3 regions of the Streptococcus criceti HS-6 genome follow, and region 1 is predicted to be linked to each of the others. Evidence: predicted binding sites of a transcription regulator. Region 1 holds the regulator's gene; each other region holds the start of a gene.
The links. The regulator CtsR, encoded in region 1, represses protease genes until heat stress. The targets are predictions, from matches to a motif close to TTGGTCAAAAAAGGTCAAANA.
Positions count from the first base shown of each region.

Region 2: STRCR_RS11065 (ATP-dependent Clp protease proteolytic subunit) is a predicted target of CtsR. The motif match lies at 5,251-5,271, and genes of this name have one in related genera.
Region 3: STRCR_RS04300 (ATP-dependent Clp protease ATP-binding subunit) is a predicted target of CtsR. The motif match lies at 2,810-2,830, and genes of this name have one in related genera.

Region 1 covers NZ_AEUV02000002.1:202,106-208,992, forward strand. The annotation lists one part of gene STRCR_RS11455 (IS630 family transposase) at 1-418, shown strand, start outside; one part of gene STRCR_RS11455 (IS630 family transposase) at 420-1,034, shown strand; gene STRCR_RS01040 (ATP-dependent Clp protease ATP-binding subunit) at 1,302-3,743, opposite strand; gene STRCR_RS01045 (CtsR family transcriptional regulator) at 3,736-4,203, opposite strand; tRNA gene STRCR_RS01050 (tRNA-Asn) at 4,537-4,610, opposite strand; rRNA gene rrf (5S ribosomal RNA) at 4,616-4,731, opposite strand; rRNA gene STRCR_RS01060 (23S ribosomal RNA) at 4,861-6,887, opposite strand, start outside.
Region 2 covers NZ_AEUV02000002.1:2,379,660-2,386,546, forward strand. The annotation lists gene STRCR_RS11035 (ABC transporter ATP-binding protein) at 1-287, opposite strand, end outside; gene STRCR_RS11040 (branched-chain amino acid ABC transporter permease) at 287-1,240, opposite strand; gene STRCR_RS11045 (branched-chain amino acid ABC transporter permease) at 1,244-2,128, opposite strand; gene STRCR_RS11050 (ABC transporter substrate-binding protein) at 2,180-3,367, opposite strand; gene STRCR_RS11055 (YlbG family protein) at 3,774-4,052, opposite strand; partial or broken gene STRCR_RS11060 (YlbF/YmcA family competence regulator) at 4,055-4,506, opposite strand; gene STRCR_RS11065 (ATP-dependent Clp protease proteolytic subunit) at 4,562-5,152, opposite strand; gene upp (uracil phosphoribosyltransferase) at 5,327-5,956, opposite strand; gene STRCR_RS11075 (MalY/PatB family protein) at 6,081-6,887, opposite strand, start outside.
Region 3 covers NZ_AEUV02000002.1:888,292-895,178, forward strand. The annotation lists gene STRCR_RS04280 (hypothetical protein) at 1-119, shown strand, start outside; gene STRCR_RS04285 (MerR family transcriptional regulator) at 353-1,069, shown strand; one part of gene STRCR_RS11650 (IS3 family transposase) at 1,153-1,603, shown strand; one part of gene STRCR_RS11650 (IS3 family transposase) at 1,603-2,498, shown strand; gene STRCR_RS04300 (ATP-dependent Clp protease ATP-binding subunit) at 2,929-5,031, shown strand; gene STRCR_RS04305 (SDR family oxidoreductase) at 5,159-5,989, shown strand; gene STRCR_RS04310 (glycyl-radical enzyme activating protein) at 6,058-6,834, opposite strand.

The DNA.
Region 1 (6,887 bases):
TTTACAAATCCAAGAGTTAGAAAAAGCTATTAAAGATAAGAAAAATAATACTCATTATCGCAAATTGCATGCCCTCCTCCTTCGTTCACAAGGAATGAGCTTAACAGCAATCGGCAAAGAGGTTGGGCTCGTTCACCAGTCTGTTCGCAACTTAATTACCCGTTATCAAAAGGGGGGACTAACAGCTCTATTTAAAGAAAATCGCGGTGGTCGTAGACGTGCTTATATGACCATCGAAGAGGAAGAAAGATTCCTAAACCAACAACTAGAACGGGCATTAAAGGGGGAGCACGTAACTGTTCAAAGCTTGTTTGAAGCCTATCAAGCTGAAGTTGGAAAGTCAACCACTCGTGAGGGATTCTATGCTTTATTAAAACGCCACGGATGGCGAAAGGTAACTCCTCGTCCAAAACATCCTAAAAAAGCAGACGCTAAAACGATTTATGCGTCAAAAAATAAAATCTATATTCAGGAAGACAAGAAAGCGCTTTAAGCATAGCCGACGTTACAAGAAAGTCCGTCTCATGTATCAAGATGAAGCGGGTTTTGGTCGTATCAGTAAGCTAGGAGCTTGTTGGGCACCTAAAGGTTATAGGCCACATGTAGCCAGCCACTACATTCGAGAATACCGTTATTGTTACGGAGCCGTTGATGCCCATACAGGAGAATCTTTTTTCCTCATCGCAGGAGGTTGTAATACTGAATGGATGAACGAATTTTTAAGACAATTAAGTCAAGCTTTTCCTGACGATTACATTGTTTTGGTTATGGATAATGCCATTTGGCATAAATCAAAGGCTTTAGAAGTTCCACATAATATAGACTTTGCTTTTATTCCGCCTTATACTCCTGAAATGAATCCTATTGAACAGGTCTGGGCTGAAATAAGAAAACGTGGGTTTAAAAACAAAGCCTTCAAAACTTTGGAGGAGGTTATTAATCAACTTCAAGAGGTTATTCAAAGTTTTCATTGGAAAGAGTTAAAAACGATTGTCCATAGAAAATGGACTTCGGCTATGCTTGATTTTCTTTGAGTATAAAGAGAGTCATTTAATCTCTATAGGCAAAAAGGCTGGGAAAAAGTATTCCAGCCTTCTATTTTTGCAGTAATAATAGTTTGATGCAGTGGTTGGGGGTCCTGATCTGGGACGCTGTCTTATTTTCAGGCCCCCCTTAAACAGTCCACTGGACTGTTTAACTACTCCGCAAGTGTTAGCGGCCATCCTAATCAACTGTGCGGAGGTGGAACAACGAAGTCAATTTATATAAAGAATTGACTTCTGTCTCACTCTCTTTTTATCTTATACCAGATTAAATTTCAAGGTTCCCTTATGGCTGCCAATTTTCAAGCTCGCACCTGCTTTTAATTGACCTGACAAGAGCAATTCAGATAACTTATCTTCAATTTCTATTTGGATGGTCCGACGTAGCGGACGAGCTCCCATTTCAGGGTCATAGCCATGCTCTGCCAAAAGTTTGAGAGCAGACGGCTGAACCTTTAGAACGATATCTTTTTCAGCCAAGGTAGCTTCCAATGGCTTGATCATTAGCTTAACAACTTGACGCATATGGTCTGGTGTCAGACTGTGGAAAACAATCTTTTCATCAATTCGATTAATGAATTCCGGACGGTAGGTTTTCTTGAGTTCTTCCATAATCCGACTCTGCATAGCTTCATAGTCATGACTGATGGCTTTGGCTCCAAAACCAACAGTCTTATCATCACGCAAAGCAGTTGCCCCCAGATTACTGGTCATGATAATGATAGTGTTAGAAAAATTGACCTGACGACCGCGACTGTCGGTCAATACTCCATCATCCAAAACTTGCAAGAGGACATTAAAGATATCTGGGTGGGCCTTTTCTACCTCATCAAAAAGAAGAACAGAGTAGGGTTTCTGCCTAACTTTTTCAGTCAACTCGCCACCTTCTTCATAGCCAACATAACCTGGAGGTGCCCCATTGAGACGGCTGGCAGCAAATTTTTCCATGTACTCAGACATATCGAAGCGAATCAAGGCTGACTCATCGTCAAAGAGAAGTTCAGCCAGAGCCTTGGCCAACTCAGTCTTACCGACTCCAGTTGGCCCTAAGAACATGAAGGAGCCGATTGGGCGCTTGCCTGTTCGAATTCCCGACCGGTTACGGCGAATCGCCCTAGAAACAGCAGAGACGGCATCCTCTTGGCCAATAACTCGTTTATGGAGTTCCCTTTCCAGATTAAGGTAGCGTTGATTATCGGCCTGAGTCATCTTCTCTAACGGAATGCCAGACAGCTTACTGAGGGTCCGCAGGATATCTTCTTCTCCGACAGCAACAGGCTTGCGAATCTTTTGCTTATCCTCCACACGAAGTAGATTTGCGACCGCTCCTAGATTCCCCGATAAGAGGGCCTGGTCGGCTGAACTTAGGAAGGTTGGCAGAGAACGTTTAACCGTATTTTGCACCATGGCACTAGTCTCATCCAACAAATCGACGGCTGAATCCGGAAGATTCTTACTGGTCAAATAGCGGTGGGCTGACTTTACAGTCGTCAAAACAGCTTGATCAGAGATGGTAACATTGTGGTAGGCCTCATAACTTCCTTTAAGTCCCAAAAGAATCTGATAGGCCTCGTCAACTGAAGGTTCTTCAATCAAAACCCTGGCAAAACGACGCGAAAGAGCTGCATCTTTTTCAATGTGCTTAGAATATTCTTCCTGGGTCGTTGCCCCAATCATGTGGAGGGTTCCTCTTGAGAGGGCTGGCTTGAGAATATTGGCAGCATCTAGAGTGCTATCAATACCACTACCAGACCCCATGATGGTGTGGACTTCATCAACAAAGAGGATAATATGACCATCAGTTTCGATATCAGCAATAATCTGATTCATCCGCTCTTCAAAATCCCCTCGGAAACGGGTACCAGCCACAACTGACATCATGTCTAATTCTAAGACTCGAAATTCAGCTAATTCATAAGGAACCTCTCCTTCAACAATCCGCTGAGCTAGGCCGTAAGCTAGAGCAGTTTTTCCGACACCAGCATCACCAACCAAGACTGGATTGTTCTTAGTCTTGCGGCTGAGAATTTGCAAGATACGGGTAATTTCTTCATCACGGCCGATAACCCTATCCAATTGTCCTTGAGCGGCTAGGGCTGTCAGATCTCTTGTGAAATCAGCTAGATCCCCAGCAGTGGGCTGAGGTCCCATCATATTGCTAAAATTGTTATTACCAGATTTCTTCGGTTTAGCCAAGTCAAAAATGGCTTTAACATCTTCCTTAGAAAAACCAGCATAACGTTCTAAAACCTTACGCAGATCAATCAGACGGAGAGTATCCTTGCCTTCGTCTTGAAAGCGAAAACCAACCTGTTCTAAAATCCGAGCTGCTAGATTATCGCGGCCAAACATCATAGACAAAAGAACATGTTCACTGCCAATCTCAGGTGACTTAACCGCCTGAGCAATCCGACCAGCATGAGTCAAAATTCGCTCCAAGGCTCTTGAAGCTGGTAAAATCTCTTGGACCTTGACAGCTTTAAGGGGCTTGCGACGAACTACCAAGACAGCCGCATCCTCATATTCGTCCAAATCAATTTGATCAGCAAAATCCATTAGAGCTAGGTGGGCCACTGTCTCATCAGTATCGACCATAGCCAAAAGGACATGCCAAGTTTCCAAAAATTGACTTTGAAAACGAGTGGCCTGATACTGGGCACGGCTAAAGATTTCTTGCATTTTCAGGGAATAATCAGTCATCTGGATTTCCTTTTCTATCTACTCGTTGAATAATTCTCTTAAGCATTCGGGCGCGAATCCGCGCCGCATCAGCACCTAGGACATCATCAGAGGATGAAGCTAGGATAATATTTCCTTCCCGCTCGCTAATAATTCCTTGATCATAGAGCTGTTGGATAAGATCATCAAAGACCTGACTGCTGATAGCTTCTCCAATCGAGTTTGCCAGAGCATTAAGTAGGTGGTGCTTGTCCGAAAAAGCAACCTTGGCAATACGGATATACCCACCGCCACCTCGCTTGCTTTCAACCACATAGCCACGACTTTCAGTAAAGCGAGTCTTGATGACATAGTTAATTTGGCTGGGGACAACATCGAATGAGTCCGCTAGGTGGGAACGTTTAAGTTCTACAATCCCCGACTGGGCCAAAATGTTTTTAATATATTCTTCGATACTATCCGAAGTATTTTTCACAGGCATAGACTCCACTTCCTTATCTTTGACTAACTTTGACTATTATACCCTAAAAGAGAAAATTTTAAAAGCTAAAAGCAAGAACTCAGAAGTCAATAGCAAGATTAACATAAGAACCATTAAACACAGCGGGTAAACCATCTTCCTTTTTATACTTGAAAATTTATACTTGAAAAAATTCGACTTACATCTAGTTACAAGTTAGTTACCGATGTCCAACAACGATAAAACTTCCCGCCAAGTGATGGCAGCACTAAAGGCTGGTGACACTCCCAACCTCGCTTGGCTAACTAAAAAAAGAAAGAGTTCTTAGAAGAACTCTTTCAAGTGATATCTCTACTCCGCCAGTAGGACTCGAACCTACGACATCATGATTAACAGTCATGCGCTACTACCAACTGAGCTATGGCGGATCAACGCTAAGCGACTCCCTTATCTCACAGGGGGCAACCCCCAATTACTTCAGGCGTGCTAGGACTTAACTGCTGTGTTCGGCATGGGAACAGGTGTCTCTCCTAGGCTATCATCACTTAACTATGAATGGGTTAGGTGGGAAACGTCGTTTCCTGATTCCCCAACCCAAACAATCCTCTGGATTGTTTGTGCACTCAAAATTGAATACCTATCTATTGTACCAAGCTCAACCTCTCGCTGTCAATACCTTTGGATAAGTCCTCGAGCGATTAGTATTGGTCCGCTTCACATGTCACCATGCTTCCACTCCCAACCTATCTACCTGATCGTCTCTCAGGGCTCTTACTGATATAAAATCATGGGAAATCTCATCTTGAGGGGGGCTTCACACTTAGATGCTTTCAGCGTTTATCCCCTCCCTACATAGCTACCCAGCAATGCTCTTGGCAGAACAACTGGTACACCAGCGGTAAGTCCACTCTGGTCCTCTCGTACTAGGAGCAGATCCTCTCAAATTTCCTTCGCCCGCGACGGATAGGGACCGAACTGTCTCACGACGTTCTGAACCCAGCTCGCGTGCCGCTTTAATGGGCGAACAGCCCAACCCTTGGGACCGACTACAGCCCCAGGATGCGACGAGCCGACATCGAGGTGCCAAACCTCCCCGTCGATGTGAACTCTTGGGGGAGATAAGCCTGTTATCCCCAGGGTAGCTTTTATCCGTTGAGCGATGGCCCTTCCATGCGGAACCACCGGATCACTAAGCCCGACTTTCGTCCCTGCTCGAGTTGTCGCTCTCGCAGTCAAGCTCCCTTATACCTTTACACTCTGCGATTGATTTCCAACCAATCTGAGGGAACCTTTGGGCGCCTCCGTTACCTTTTAGGAGGCGACCGCCCCAGTCAAACTGCCCGTCAGACACTGTCTCCATTGACGTTTAGCCAATCGGGTTAGAGTAGCCATAACACAAGGGTAGTATCCCAACAGCGCCTCTGCCGAAACTAGCGTCCCGGCTTCTATGGCTCCTACCTATCCTGTACATGTGGTACAGATACTCAATATCAAACTGCAGTAAAGCTCCATGGGGTCTTTCCGTCCTGTCGCGGGTAACCTGCATCTTCACAGGTACTAAAATTTCACCGAGTCTCTCGTTGAGACAGTGCCCAAATCATTACGCCTTTCGTGCGGGTCGGAACTTACCCGACAAGGAATTTCGCTACCTTAGGACCGTTATAGTTACGGCCGCCGTTTACTGGGGCTTCAATTCATACCTTCGCGTTACCGCTAAGCACTCCTCTTAACCTTCCAGCACCGGGCAGGCGTCACCCCCTATACTTCATCTTGCGATTTCGCAGAGAGCTGTGTTTTTGATAAACAGTTGCTTGGGCCTTTTCACTGCGGCTGACTTTAAGCCAGCGCCCCTTCTCCCGAAGTTACGGGGCCATTTTGCCGAGTTCCTTAACGAGAGTTCGCTCGCTCACCTGAGGCTACTCGCCTCGACTACCTGTGTCGGTTTGCGGTACGGGTAGAGTATACATTAACGCTAGAAGCTTTTCTTGGCAGCGTGACATCACTCACTTCACTACTAAACTTCGCTCCCCTTCACAGCTCAACGTTACAGAACTAAGCATTTAACTCAGTTCACGCCTCACTGCTTGGCCAGACACGTCCAATCGTCTGGTTGAGTTAGCCTTCTGCGTCCCTCCTTCACTCTATACTCTAGTACAGGACTATCAACCTGTTGCCCATCGGATACACCTGTCGGTCTCTCCTTAGGTCCCGACTAACCCAGGGCGGACGAGCCTTCCCCTGGAAACCTTAGTCTTACGGTGGACAGGATTCTCACCTGTCTTGCGCTACTCATACCGGCATTCTCACTTCTATGCACTCCAGCACTCCTCACGGTATGCCTTCATCACACATAGAACGCTCTCCTACCATCCCTTTCGGAATCCACAGCTTCGGTAAATTGTTTTAGCCCCGGTACATTTTCGGCGCAGGGTCACTCGACTAGTGAGCTATTACGCACTCTTTGAATGAATAGCTGCTTCTAAGCTAACATCCTAGTTGTCTGTGCAACCCCACATCCTTTTCCACTTAACAATTATTTGGGGACCTTAGCTGGTGGTCTGGGCTGTTTCCCTTTCGACTACGGATCTTAGCACTCGCAGTCTGACTGCCGACCATAAATACTTGGCATTCGGAGTTTATCTGAGATTGGTAATCCGGGATGGACCCCTCACCCAAACAGTGCTCTACCTCCAAGATTCTCAATG
Region 2 (6,887 bases), 2.2 Mb from region 1:
AAAACAGTCATATCCTTAAAGAGACGGATATTTTGGAAGGTTCGTGACAGTCCTAATGAGGCAATTTTATGCGGGGCCTTACCATTGATAAGGGTACCATCCAGCGTTACAGTCCCCTCACTAGGAACATAAACACCAGTCAAAAGGTTAAAGAGAGTCGTTTTACCTGCACCGTTAGGACCGATGAGACCAACTAATTCTCCTTCATTAAGTTCGAGGGAGACATCACCAACTGCAGTCAGGCCGCCGAAATTTTTTGTTAAATTTTTTACATCAAGAAGTGCCATCAGTGGTTGCCCTCCTTATTCTTTTTAAAGAAACGCGACAGCGTGAATTCCTTAGTTCCTAAGAGACCGCTCGGACGGAAAATCATTACTAAAATAAGAGCAATAGAGTAGATAATCATCCGCAGCTCCGATACATTTTGTAGGAACATGTTCAAGATTCCCAAAACAATCCCTGCAATGATGGTACCTGTGATAGAACCCAGACCGCCGAGAACGGCCACGATGAGATAATCAATTGATTTCATCAATTGGAAATCTTTGGGGACGATGGTACCGATATAGCTGACATAGAGGGATCCAGCAATAGCTGAGATGACCGCACCGATTGCAAAGATTAGCACTTTTCTGTTGGTAACATTAACACCCATAGCCTCTGCTGCGATCTCATCTTCACGCAAGGTGATAATCTGACGTCCCATTGATGAGCGCAGAAGGTTTAATACAAGAATGGTAATGACTGCTACAAAGAGAAAGATGACTTGCCAAGTTGTATAAGGCAAAATTCCTGTTAGTCCAGCAGCTCCATTTGTCAAAGTTCCGCCGTTAATGATTAAGATACGGATGATTTCCGCCATACCTAAGGTAGCAATGGCCAGATAGTCCCCCTTTAAGCGTAGGGTAGGCAAACCGAAAACAATAGCGACTACAGCTGCAATAACAGCTCCCACTAGGATAGACCAGTAGAAGGCAGCATAGGTAGGATAGTAGGTTGTAATGATAGCTGAAGAATAAGCACCAATAGCCATGAACCCGGCCTGTCCTAAGGTTAATTGGCCTGAAAATCCTAAGACTAGATTAGTGCCCAAGCCCATCAAAATACTGATTCCAATCCCCATTAGGATTTGGATATAATAGAGGTTCAAAATACCACTGCTGGCTAAAATTTGCAGAACAGCGTAGATGAGAGCAATCAGCGCAAGCCAGATAAGATTTAATTTTAAATTCTGTTTCATGTCTTACACCTTCTCTTTCACATTTTTACCGAGAATACCAGCTGGACGAACTAAAAGGATAATAATCAGTACAATATAGACAATCGCATCGCGGTAGGTTGATAGGTTGACCGTATTTGCCAAAGTTTCCAAAATTCCGATAACAAAACCACCCAAGGCAGCACCCGGAATGATACCGATACCGCCCAAAACAGCAGCGACGAAGGCTTTGATCCCAGGAATCATCCCCATCAAAGGATCAATAGAATTATAGTACAAACCAATCAGTACACCTGCTGCACCAGCTAAAGCTGAACCCAGTGCGAAGGTAAAGCTGATGGTTGAATTCACATTAATTCCCATCAGCTGAGCAGCATCACTGTCCACTGACACAGCCCGCATAGCTTTTCCCATCTTTGTCTTCTTAACAATGACTTGGAGAGCTACCATCAAAACAATGGCTACAATCAAGATTAGGAGCTGAATATTGGTGACTGTTACTGGTCCTAAATCGTAATTGTGCTGTTGAATAGACTCAGGGAATGAACGAGGATTAGAACCAACAAAGTAAACCATCGTATATTCCAATAGGAAAGATACCCCGATGGCCGTAATCAAGGCTGAAATTCGCGTGGAATTACGCAGAGGACGGTAGGCTAAGAATTCAATCAACATTCCCAGCAATGCCGTCAATACCATAGTAAAGATGAGGGCCAGCCAGAAATTCATGTGGAGTCCATTGATGGCATAGTAACCGATAAAAGCCCCCATCATGAAGATATCTCCATGAGCAAAGTTAATCAATTTAATAATCCCGTAAACCATGGTATAACCTAGGGCCAGCAGGGCATAGATACTTCCCAGAATAATACCATTAACTAGTTGTTGTGGGAGTTGTTCAAGTAACATAAAATACCAAACTTTCTAGTTTTATCCATTAATGCAGTTGTACAAGTACGACTATTTTTTAACCGTTACAGCTTCAGCAGAACTTTCTGTACCATTGTCCAATTTCACCATAACAGCTGATTTAATCGGATTATGGTATTTATCAATAGTCATCTTGCCAGTAACTCCTTCAAAATTCTTCAAAGCTGCTAGATTAGAAGCTAATTCGATGGAATTGTCTGCCCCTTTTGCTGCCGCTGCAATCATATAGACCGAGTCGTAGGCAAGAGCAGAGAACATATTTGGTTCTGAACCGTACTCTTCTTTGAAGCCGCTAATAAAGTCATTGGCTTTCCCAGATAAGGCAATCTTAGTAGAGTAGCCCGACACGTAATAAACGTTCGTCGTATTCTTCTTACCTGCCAAGCTCACAAAAGTCTTATCGCTGAAACCATCGGGACCAAGGATTGGTGCACTGATGCCCATATCACGCGCCTGTTTGGTGATCAGTCCCGTTTCAGTATAGTAACCCGGCATAACAATAGCATCATAATCGAGGTCCCTGATACTTGTCAGAGCTGACTGGAAGTCTGTATCTTTCGCCGCAAAAGTCTTAGTGGAAACAATTTCCCCCTTGTAGGTTTTCTTGAACTCATCAGCGATTCCTTTAGCGTAATCACTGGAGTTATCATAGAAAAGCACAACCTTTTTCGCCTGCAGGTTTTCCGATGCATACTGGGCTAATACTTGCCCCTGAAAGCTATCTCTAAAAGTCGTACGGAAAACAAACTGCTTGGTTTGTGTTTTTCCATTGAGATTATCAATAGTTAAATCATCCTGCGTTCCGCTAGGGGAAAGGAGAGGAACTCCTGTTTTTTGAGCATTCAGCGAAGCTGCCGAAACCGCTCCAGATGTAGCCGGACCAACAATGGCATTAACTTGGCTTTGAACAGCTAAGTTTGTTGCTGATGTAGAAGCTTCAGCATTGTCAGACTTATTGTCCTTGGTCACCAATTCTAGCTTTTTGCCATCTACGCCACCGGCCTTGTTAATTTCTTTGACAGCCAGCTTAATTCCCTGATTTTCGGCTGAGCCATAGGCAGATACAGGTCCAGTTAATTCCATATCTACACCAATTTTAATGGTGTCGCCGATTTTTGTCCCAGCAGCGTTGCTGGTAACATCAGGGGACTTACCACAAGCTACTAATGTTACAGCAGCCAGCAGAAGCATACCAGTTGCGATAATCTTTTTATACATCAGATTATTCTCCTTAAAAATAAGATGCAGAGACTAAAAGTACAAGACAAGCCCCAGTGACCAAACTGCGTTTTGGAAGTCAAGGGGCTTTCCTGTAACTCAAGTCATGCTCAATTAGTATAAGATACAAGAGATCGCTGAAAATTAGTTCAGTCTGGTCTCGAAAATCTACTTCATAGAATACAGAATTATCTGATAATTGTCAAGAGCATTTGCTTTTGCCTCTCTAAAAGCTGCTAATAAGGGAAATTTAGAAGGCCCTTAGCTCGTTCCTTTTGTAATTCCCGCCTTTTAATTAGAAAATTTCAGCAAAAAGAGGCCAAGTCTAACACTCTGCCTCGCATAAAAATTGATGACATTTAGCCTTAGAGGGATTGGTCCTTTTGAAGCTATAAAGCGTTTAAGACTAGTCCGTCTCCAACTCTGGCTTATTTTCCTCACGATAAAGACTACCAACCAAATTACGATCAATCTCATCAAAATGTGATAGCCGCACGCGCTTGACAAACTTTAATTTCTTTAGGGTTTCTAAGGTTTCCTCCAACTTATCAGCATCCAGATAGAGGTGAACGTAGCGAAAACGCCGTGAATGATAAATCATATCGCCATAACGGTTTAATTTACGGGCATCTCGATTATAATAGAGATAAACAATAATCCCTAGTCGCTCTTGTTTTTCAAACATGGCTATTGTACTTTTCCTTTCTCACGAATATTCTGACCTCGCCCATGACCATGCTGACGATGGTGAGGGGCGAGGGGAAGGCCTGTATCAACAAAAATATCAGGTGAAATTGTCTGGGCTAACTGCTCAGTAATGCCAGCCAAGACCTCTTGCAGAGCTACTTCTGCTGCTCGGAAATCCTGCATGGTCTGAGTCAAATCTATCTGGCGCTTGAGCTGCAAGACCTGTCGGCGAAGGCCATCCACTTCTGGCCGATACTTGGCAAATTCTTTTTGCTCTTCGTAACTCTCCTGTAAGTCTCGAAAGCGAGCTAATTGAATTTGCAGGTCTTGGTCAGCTAAGACCTTAGTCTTAGCTAGTTGATAATTTTTAGCCTGTGGACTGGCTAAAACAAGTTTGGCAAGATGGTCCACGGCATCATCGATCGCCAGTACTCCTCATTGATTTCTAACATGTTTCTATTATAGCACATTAAAAAACTGGTCAGATCAACTGCCAGTTTTTCCATTTTATTTTAATTCATTATTTTCCATAATTTCATCGATGAAGCCGTAAGCAAGGGTTTCCTTAGCCGACATCCAGTAGTCACGTTCAGCATCTTTATGGATTTGCTTAACCGTTTTGCCAGAATTATTAGCTAGGATTTGCTCTAAATTATTCCGTGTTTTCAGTAACTGCTCTGCCGCAATAGCCATATCCGTTTGCTGTGTACCAGCACCAGTACCGCCCATTGGTTGGTGAATGAGATATTCTGCATTTGGCAGCATGAAACGTTTGCCCTTGGCACCGCTAGAGGCGATAATGGTTCCCATGGAAGCAGCCATCCCCATGACAATGGTTTGGACGTCTGACTTGATGAAATTCATCGTATCAACAATTGCCAGACCGGCTGAGACAGAACCACCCGGTGAATTGACATAGAGGTAGATATCCTTAGTGCTATCTTGGGCATCCAAGAAAAGCAACTGTGCAATAATAGAATTAGCCATATTATCTTCGACAGGCCCCGTCAGCATGACAATACGGTCTTTTAAAAGACGGGAATAAATATCGTAGGAACGTTCCCCACGGCTGGTTTGTTCAATAACTACTGGAATCATAAAAGTTCTCCGTTTCTTAACTTAAATTTCGATAAGACAAGTTAGCTGTACAAGAGAGGCTTCCCACCGTCTTATCATCGTGTCACTATTATAGCTGTTTGGTCAAAATAGGTCAAATAAAAAACTTATGGGCGTAAAAAGAGAAACACCCCAAAGGACTGCTTCTCATTTTCACTACTTTGTACCAAAGAGACGGTCGCCCGCATCACCGAGACCTGGAATGATATAGCCATTGTCATTAAGCTTTTCGTCCAATGCTGCGGTGTAGATATCAATATCTGGATGGGCTTCTTGGAGAGCCTTAACTCCTTCGGGAGCAGCTACCAAGCAGACAAATTTGATATTGGCTGCACCGCGTTTCTTTAAGGAGTCTACCGCCAAAATTGCCGAACCTCCGGTTGCCAACATTGGGTCAACCAAGAAAATTTGTCTTTGATCAATATCTTCTGGTAATTTAACGAGATATTCAACTGGCTGAAGGGTTTCCTCATCGCGATACATCCCGATATGACCGACTTTGGCTGCCGGAACCAAGCTGACCAAACCATCAACCATTCCAATTCCAGCCCGCAAGATGGGGACAATGGCCAATTTCTTACCGGCTAATTGCTTTTGAGTCGTCTTGGTGATGGGGGTTTGAATGTCAATATCTTCCAGCGGCAGATCCCGAGAGACCTCATAACCCATCAGCATAGCAATTTCATTAACCAATTCACGGAAAACCTTAGTTGAGGTATCCTCACGACGTAAAATTGATAATTTGTGTTGAATCAGTGGGTGTGAAATAACTTGAAATTTTCCCATAATGTGTCAGCTTCCTAGAAGCTTTCCACCTTTCTAGTTGTTTTCTTTATTATATCAAAACATCTAGTATTTAGCAGGAAAATTCAGAAATTCCAGCAGCTGTTACAGACAAAGAGTGATCGTTTTAGAAGACTTGGACTAAACGATTTAAGGCCTCCTGCAGAGTAGTTTTAGGAGTGGCTACATTTAATCTGGCATGGCCTGTACCCTCCTTACCAAAGGTCGAACCGACATTAAGAATCAGCTTGGCTTCTTCTTTGATTTTGCGATGAAGTTCTTCATCAGACAGGTGATAGTCTGAAAAATCCAACCAAACTAGATAGGTCCCCTCTGGCTTCATGACCTTAATGTTGGTCTTTTGCGTCAAGGTCTCAAAGACTAAATTAATATTGTCTTCCAAAACTTTTTTGAGTTCAGTCAGCCAAGGTTTCCCATAACGAAAGGCCGTTTCAGTTGTCACTAAGCCGATTGTTGGGACTTCGTGCTGATTATTGCCCAGCTGGCGCTTTTTAAAGGCTGCCCTCAAGGCAGAATTTTCAATGATGGCAAAACTATTTTTAGTCCCTGCAATATTGAAAGTCTTGGTGGCACTGGAGAGGACCACGGTGAAATCCTGAAAGTCGCCCAGCGTATTGATGGAATGATGCTTGTGTCCAAAGAGGGCTAGATCTTGGTGAATCTCATCAGAGACCAGAATGACACCGTGTTTGCGGCAGAGTTCAGCTACTCTGATAAGCTCTTCCGGACTCCAGACTCTACCGCCCGGATTATGGGGACTGCAGAAGACATAGAGCTTAACCTGATTTTCTACCACATCTTTTTCCAACTGATCGAAATCAATCTCAAAATGGCCCTGCCTTTCAACCAAGGAATTTTCAATCAACTGTCGGTTGTTGAGCTTGACCGAACGGGCAAAGGGCGGATAGACTGG
Region 3 (6,887 bases), 690 kb from region 1:
TACTAATCAACTTACTTGTTATTCCCAATAATTCTCTTATAGAAAAAAGGTCAAATAATCATCTTAAAGATAATGATGCAATTGATGTTGTTGAATATGATAAATCAGAGTGGTTTTAATTTTTTCAAAAAATCCCTTGACCCTCCCGCTACGTCATAGTCTATACTCATAGTTGAGGTGGACAGGCCTACACTCCTGTGAAAATAGAGAGGTAGCTGTTTCGACTTTAGTCGAATTACAGATAAGACTACCAAGGTAGAAGCCTTCCTCGGTGCTATGTCACTGTCGTTAGGCTTCCTAATTTTCTTTAGAGTGCTAACGGCTTAGTATCCTCGAAAGAGAGGAGGTTCTTATGAAAACCGTTAAGGAAATGAGTCAGCTGTCTGGTGTCAGTGTGCGCACGCTGCATTATTATGATGAGATTGATCTGCTCAAGCCCAGTCAGGTGGCTGAGAATGGCTATCGCTATTATGACCATAAGGCCATAGCCCGTCTGCAAGAGATTTTGCTTTTTCGGGAGCTGGAATTTCCCCTCAAAACAATTAAGAAGATTGTGGACAGTCCGAGTTATGACCAGCAAGCAGCCCTAGCTGAGCAGATTAAGCTTTTGGAGGTTAAAAAGGCCCATTTGGAAGGGGTTCTGGCCCATGCTCGTCGTCTGCAAGATGGAGGAGATACTATGACATTTACTGCTTTTGATAAGTCCCAACTGGAGGCCTTGGAAACTGAAGCTAAGGAGCGTTGGGAATCTACCCAAGCCTATCAAGCCTTTGCGGCTAAGACCAATCAGAAGGATTTTTCTAAAATGACCGATGAGATGATGGTTATAATGAGCGAGTTCGGTCGCTTGAAAGACCTGGATCCTACAGATGACAAGGTCCAAGCCCAAGTTAAGGTCTTGCAAGATTACATCTCAGAAACGTTCTACCCTTGCAGCCCTGAAATTCTGGCAGGTCTTGGAAAAATGTATGTGGCTGATAATCGTTTCAGCCAGACCATTGATCAGACTGGTGGCACAGGCATAGCTCAATTCGTCAGCCAAGCCATTGCCCATTATTGTAAAGGCTAAATCAAGAAGACCTTCGGAACCACTTGTTTTGAACTGCACCCCAAAAGTTAAACAAAAAATCTAACGATTGGGGTGTTTTTCTTATGAAATTACGGTATGAAGACAAAATTGAAATCTATCGCTTGAGGCAATCTGGCTGGACTTGGCAAATGCTCAGCCAAAAATTCGGAGTCAATGAATCTGGTCTTAAGTATATGGTAAGGCTCATTGATAAGCACGGTCTAGAGAGTGTTAGAAAAGGTAAGAATCAATACTATCCGTCTGAATTAAAAAAGGAAATGATTGATCAAGTGCTCTTACAAGGACGCTCTCAACTTGAAGTCTCTCTAGATTATGCTCTGCCAAATCGAGGAACGCTTCCAAATTGGATAGCGCAATACAAGAAAAACGGGTATACTATTCTTGAAAAATCAAGAGGGAGACCTGCTAAAATGGGACGGAAGCCTAAGAAAAAACTCGAAGAGATGGCTGAATTGGAGCGCTTTCAATATGAAAATGAGTACCTGAAAGCGGAGGTGGCTGTGCTAAAAAAGCTGAGAGACTTCCGTTTGAGGGATGCAAGGCTCAAAGAGTAACAGAAATCATCCAAGAATTGATTGAAGAGTTTGCCCTGACACTATTACTTGCTATTCTTAGCTTATCCCGTTCAACTTATTATTATCAAGTTAAGCGGTTGTCTCAAGCCGATAAAGACAGAGACCTAAAAGAAGCGATCCAAGAAATATATACGGAACACAAGGGGAGGTACGGCTATCGTAGAATTCACCTTGAACTAAGAAACCAAGGAATTCAAGTGAATCATAAGAAAGTTCAACGCTTGATGAAGGAGCTTGGATTGAAGGCTAGGACCCGTGTCAAACGTCGCTATAATTCTTACAAGGGAGACGTCGGTAAGAAAGCTAAGAATCTGATTAGGCGTCGGTTTGAGGCTTCCCAACCTCTGAAGAAGTGCTACACAGATGTCACAGAATTTGCCATTCCAGCGAGTGACCAGAAGCTCTATTTGTCACCGGTCCTTGATGGTTATAACAGTGAAATTATTGCTTATAGTTTATCCACTTCCCCCAATTTACAACAGCTGAAAGCCATGCTTGAGGAGGCTTTCCCTGATGATATCTATCAGGGAGCCATCTTACATAGCGACCAAGGCTGGCAGTATCAGCACGCTTATTACCACCATTTTCTAAAAGAGCATAAGATAATACCATCTATGTCCCGTAAGGGTAACAGTTTAGATAATGGGATGATGGAATCTTTTTTTGGAACCTTAAAATCTGAAATGTTCTATGGCTTTGAGAAGGACTTTCCATCCATTGAGGCCTTAAAGCTCGCCATCTCAGATTACATTGCTTATTACAACAATAAACGTATTAAATTAAAACTAAAAGGACTGAGTCCTGTGCAATACAGAACGCAATCCTTCACTTAAATTATTATGTCCAAATTTTTGGGGTCACTACATTTCGGGGGTTTTTGTGCTTTAAAAAAATATTTTTCAAAAAGGTCAAAAAAAGTCAAAAATTCTATTGACCTTTCCTGACCAAAGTGATATAGTAATATCACAGGGTTGGAGATGAGAGGAGAACCCTGATGAAGAAACTGACAGTGCGTCGCAAAAATTGAAAGAGGCTAAAAATCTAGGGAAAAGATGAGCTTCTAGAAATTAGGGCTTTCTATCTCTTCCCAATTCTATACGGATTTCTTTCGCCCTTTCAAGCTTGGCCTTTTATTTTTAAGCCAAAGGTCAAAGAAGGTCAGAACAGATTTCTCATTCTAAGAGTAAGGTTCTGAAAAAATTTTTGGACAAAAAGTCAGTAATAGTCAAAAAACAAAAATAAGAAAAGTAAAGAGGTACTATTATGAACAACAATTTTGGATTTAACAATATGGACGACATTTTCAATCAATTGATGGGTAACATGGGCGGTTTCAATTCGGAAACCCGGCGTTACCGCATCAACGGTCGGGAGGTTACTCCTGAAGAATTCAACTATTATCGGCAAACGGGTCACTTGCCTAGTCAAGAAGCCGTGCAAGAAGGGGCGTCTCAAGCCAGTCAAGGTCAACTTAAACAAGATGGGATTCTGGCTAAGCTCGGTCGCAACTTGACCGAAGAAGCCCGCCAAGGTAAGCTGGATCCTGTCATCGGTCGTAATCAAGAAATTCAAGATACCGCTGAAATTCTGGCGCGTCGGACTAAGAACAATCCTGTTCTGGTCGGTGATGCTGGGGTTGGTAAGACTGCGGTTGTTGAAGGGCTAGCTCAAGCTATTGTGGCAGGTGATGTGCCTGCTTCCATCAAGAACAAGGAAATCATTTCCATTGATATTTCTGGTTTGGAAGCTGGAACCCAATACCGCGGCGCCTTTGAAGAAAATATTCAAAAATTGATGGACGAGGTCAAGCAAGCAGGCAATATCATTCTCTTCTTTGACGAAATTCACCAAATTTTGGGAGCTGGTAGTACTGGTGATGGTCAAGGCTCCAAGGGTCTAGCTGACATTATCAAGCCTGCCCTTTCTCGGGGTGAGTTGACGGTTATTGGGGCAACGACCCAGGATGAATACCGCAACACTATTTTGAAGAATGCTGCTCTGGCTCGTCGTTTCAACGAAGTTAAGGTTAATGCTCCTTCGGCAGAAGACACTTTTGCTATTCTGAGAGGCATTAGACCTCTCTATGAACAACACCACAATGTGGAATTACCAGATAAGGTCTTGAAGGCTGCGGTAGATTACTCTATTCAATATATGCCACAAAGGGCCCTGCCTGATAAGGCTATTGATTTGATTGATGTCACTGCAGCTCACTTGGCAGCTCAACATCCAGCGACCGATGTTAAAACCCTAGAAGCTGATATAGCTAAGGCGCGTGATCGTCAGCAAGCCGCGGCTGATAAGGAAGATTATGAAGCAGCTTTGGCTGAAAAGGTTAAGATCGATGAGTTGCAAAAACAAATCGATAACCACACTGAAAATCAAAAGGTTGTGGCGACTATTAATGATGTTGCTCAAGCTGTTGAGCGTATGACCGGTATTCCTGTTTCGCAAATGGGTGCTTCTGATATTGAACGCCTGAAAGAAATGGGCAGCCGCCTTAAAGGTAAAGTCATCGGCCAAGATGAAGCTGTACAGGCTGTTAGTAAGGCCATTCGCCGAAACCGTGCGGGCTTTGACGAAGGAAATCGTCCAATCGGTAGCTTCCTTTTTGTCGGACCTACTGGTGTCGGTAAGACTGAGTTGGCTAAGCAATTGGCTTTGGATATGTTTGGCACCAAGGATGCGGTTATCCGTCTGGATATGTCAGAGTACAGCGATCGCACAGCCGTTTCTAAGCTGATTGGAACAACTGCCGGCTATGTAGGCTACGATGATAACGCCAATACCTTGACCGAACGGGTCCGCCGCAATCCTTACTCCATTATCCTCCTAGATGAAATTGAAAAGGCTGATCCACAAGTCATTACTCTGCTCTTGCAAGTATTGGATGATGGCCGTCTGACTGACGGTCAAGGTAACACCGTCAACTTCAAGAATACTGTGATTATCGCAACCTCTAATGCTGGTTATAGCTTTGGGGCTGCCTCAGAAGAGGATGGTAAAGAACTCAGTCTGCGCGATAAATTGGCCCCATTCTTCCGTCCAGAATTTCTCAACCGTTTCAACGGTGTCATTGAGTTCTCTCACCTCTCGAAAGAAGATTTGAAAGAAATCGTTGATCTTATGCTGGATGAAGTTAACCACACTCTGGCTAAAAAGAATATCACATTGGAAGTGAGCGAAGCAGCCAAGGCCTACCTAATTGAGGAAGGTTACGATGAAGCCATGGGGGCTCGGCCTCTGCGTCGGGTTATTGAAGGCCAAATTCGTGATAAGGTAACAGATTTCTACCTTGATCATCTTGATGTTAAAGCACTTAAGGCCGATATGGTAGACGGACAGTTGGTCATTTCTAAAGCCTAGGTTTTTGGAGCTGATAAATTCGTTTATGAAGACTCTCGCCTCCATGAGGTGGGGGTCTTTTAGCAACTTAAAAAACGGACAGACTATCTGAGGCGTGCTATAATGAAAAAAGAAAGTGAGGCAAACTATGACGGTTATTGCTTTAACAGGGGTGACAGGCCATCTAGGCGGTCTGGTTGCTCAAGCACTAGACGGAAAAAAGATGGATTTACGTTATTTAGCCAGACGCCCAGAGCGGGCTCCCAAGGTTGCTGGTGTTCCTGTTTTTCAATCGGCCTACGATCGATCTCAAAAAACATTAGAAGCCCTGGCTGGTGTGGATGTTCTCCTCATGGTCTCGGCTAGTGAAAGTGTGGATAGATTAGAGGAGCATAAGGCTTTTATTGATAGTGCCAAAAAGGCTGGGGTCAAGCAGATTGTCTATACCTCTTTTTATGGTGCTGAGCCTGATGCGACTTTTACGCTCAGCCGCACCCATGCAGGGACAGAAAATTATATCAAAGAGCAGGGCTTTACCTATACCTTTGTTCGTGATAATTTTTACTTGGATTTCTTTGTTGAATTGGGTCGAGCCTATGGTCAAATTAAGGGCCCTGCTGGAGATGGCAAAGTTTCAGCGGTGGCCCGTCAAGATGTTGCTCAGGTCTTGGCCAAGATTTTAGAAAATCCAAGTAAATGGGCCAACCAAACTTTGAATATGACAGGGCCTGAAGAGCTGACAATGGGCGAGATAGCTCGGATTCTCAGCCAAAGTCTGGGGAAAACGGTCACTTATGTCCCAGAGACGGTCGAAGAAGCCTACGAATCCCGCAAGGCTTGGTCAGCAGAGGATTGGGAGTATGACGCTTGGGTGTCCACTTATACGGCCATTGCCAAAGGAGAACAGGCTGGGCTTTCAAATGACATCGAGCGCGTCTTGGGACGCAACCCCATCGGTCTAGCAGAACTAACCAAGTGAGAGCACTGAGCCTTAGGCAAGATAAATGAAAAAACGTTGGAATATTCCAGCGTTTTTTGCTCTGCATTTTAAAAATAACAGTCAATGCCGTGTTTCAGAAAAACAGCTTGGTAATCATAAAGATCCTCTGGATGAAGAGCTGCATAGTCAGACATTTCGTATTTGCGGTTTAGAAGTTTATATTTATTTTCTCCAAATTGATGAAAAGGGAGCAGCTGAACTTTGTCCACTTGAATATCATTAAATAGTTTTGCAAAGTGTTTGGCATCCTCTAATGAGTTATTGAAATCAGGAATAACGGGAATTCTTAAAACAATTGTTTTATTGTGTGTAAAGGCATAATTGATATTTTGAATAATAAGATTGTTATTGACACCCGTCACCTTGCGATGACGAATCGTATTGTAGTGCTTTAAATCTGTGTAAATAAAATCAACATATTGGATTAAGTCAGTAAATTTTTCGTGTTCGGCAAAAGCTGTTGTTTCAATGGCTGTGTGAAGCCCTTCTTCTTTAGCACGTTTGAGAATGGCTTTAGCAAATTCAAACTGTGCAAAAATTTCACCGCCAGATAGAGTAAGACCGCCACCGGATTCTTCATAAAAATCGACATCTTTTTTTACTTCAAATATAATATCGTCCACTGTCTTTACTTCTCCCATAATCGTTGGAAGCTTTGTTTCAGCATCCAGCATTTGTTCGGGCTGACGTTTTTGAGATTCAGGATTGGAACACCAAGGGCATCGCAAGGGACAGCCCTTTAAAAAAACAGTTGTACGAATGCCTGGGCCATCATGGATAGAGAAATGCTGAATATTGAAAATGATTCCTTTTTCACCAGTCATGGTTTTACCTTCCTTTTTTATCTTAATGTCAGTCTATCACAAAAACGAAATTC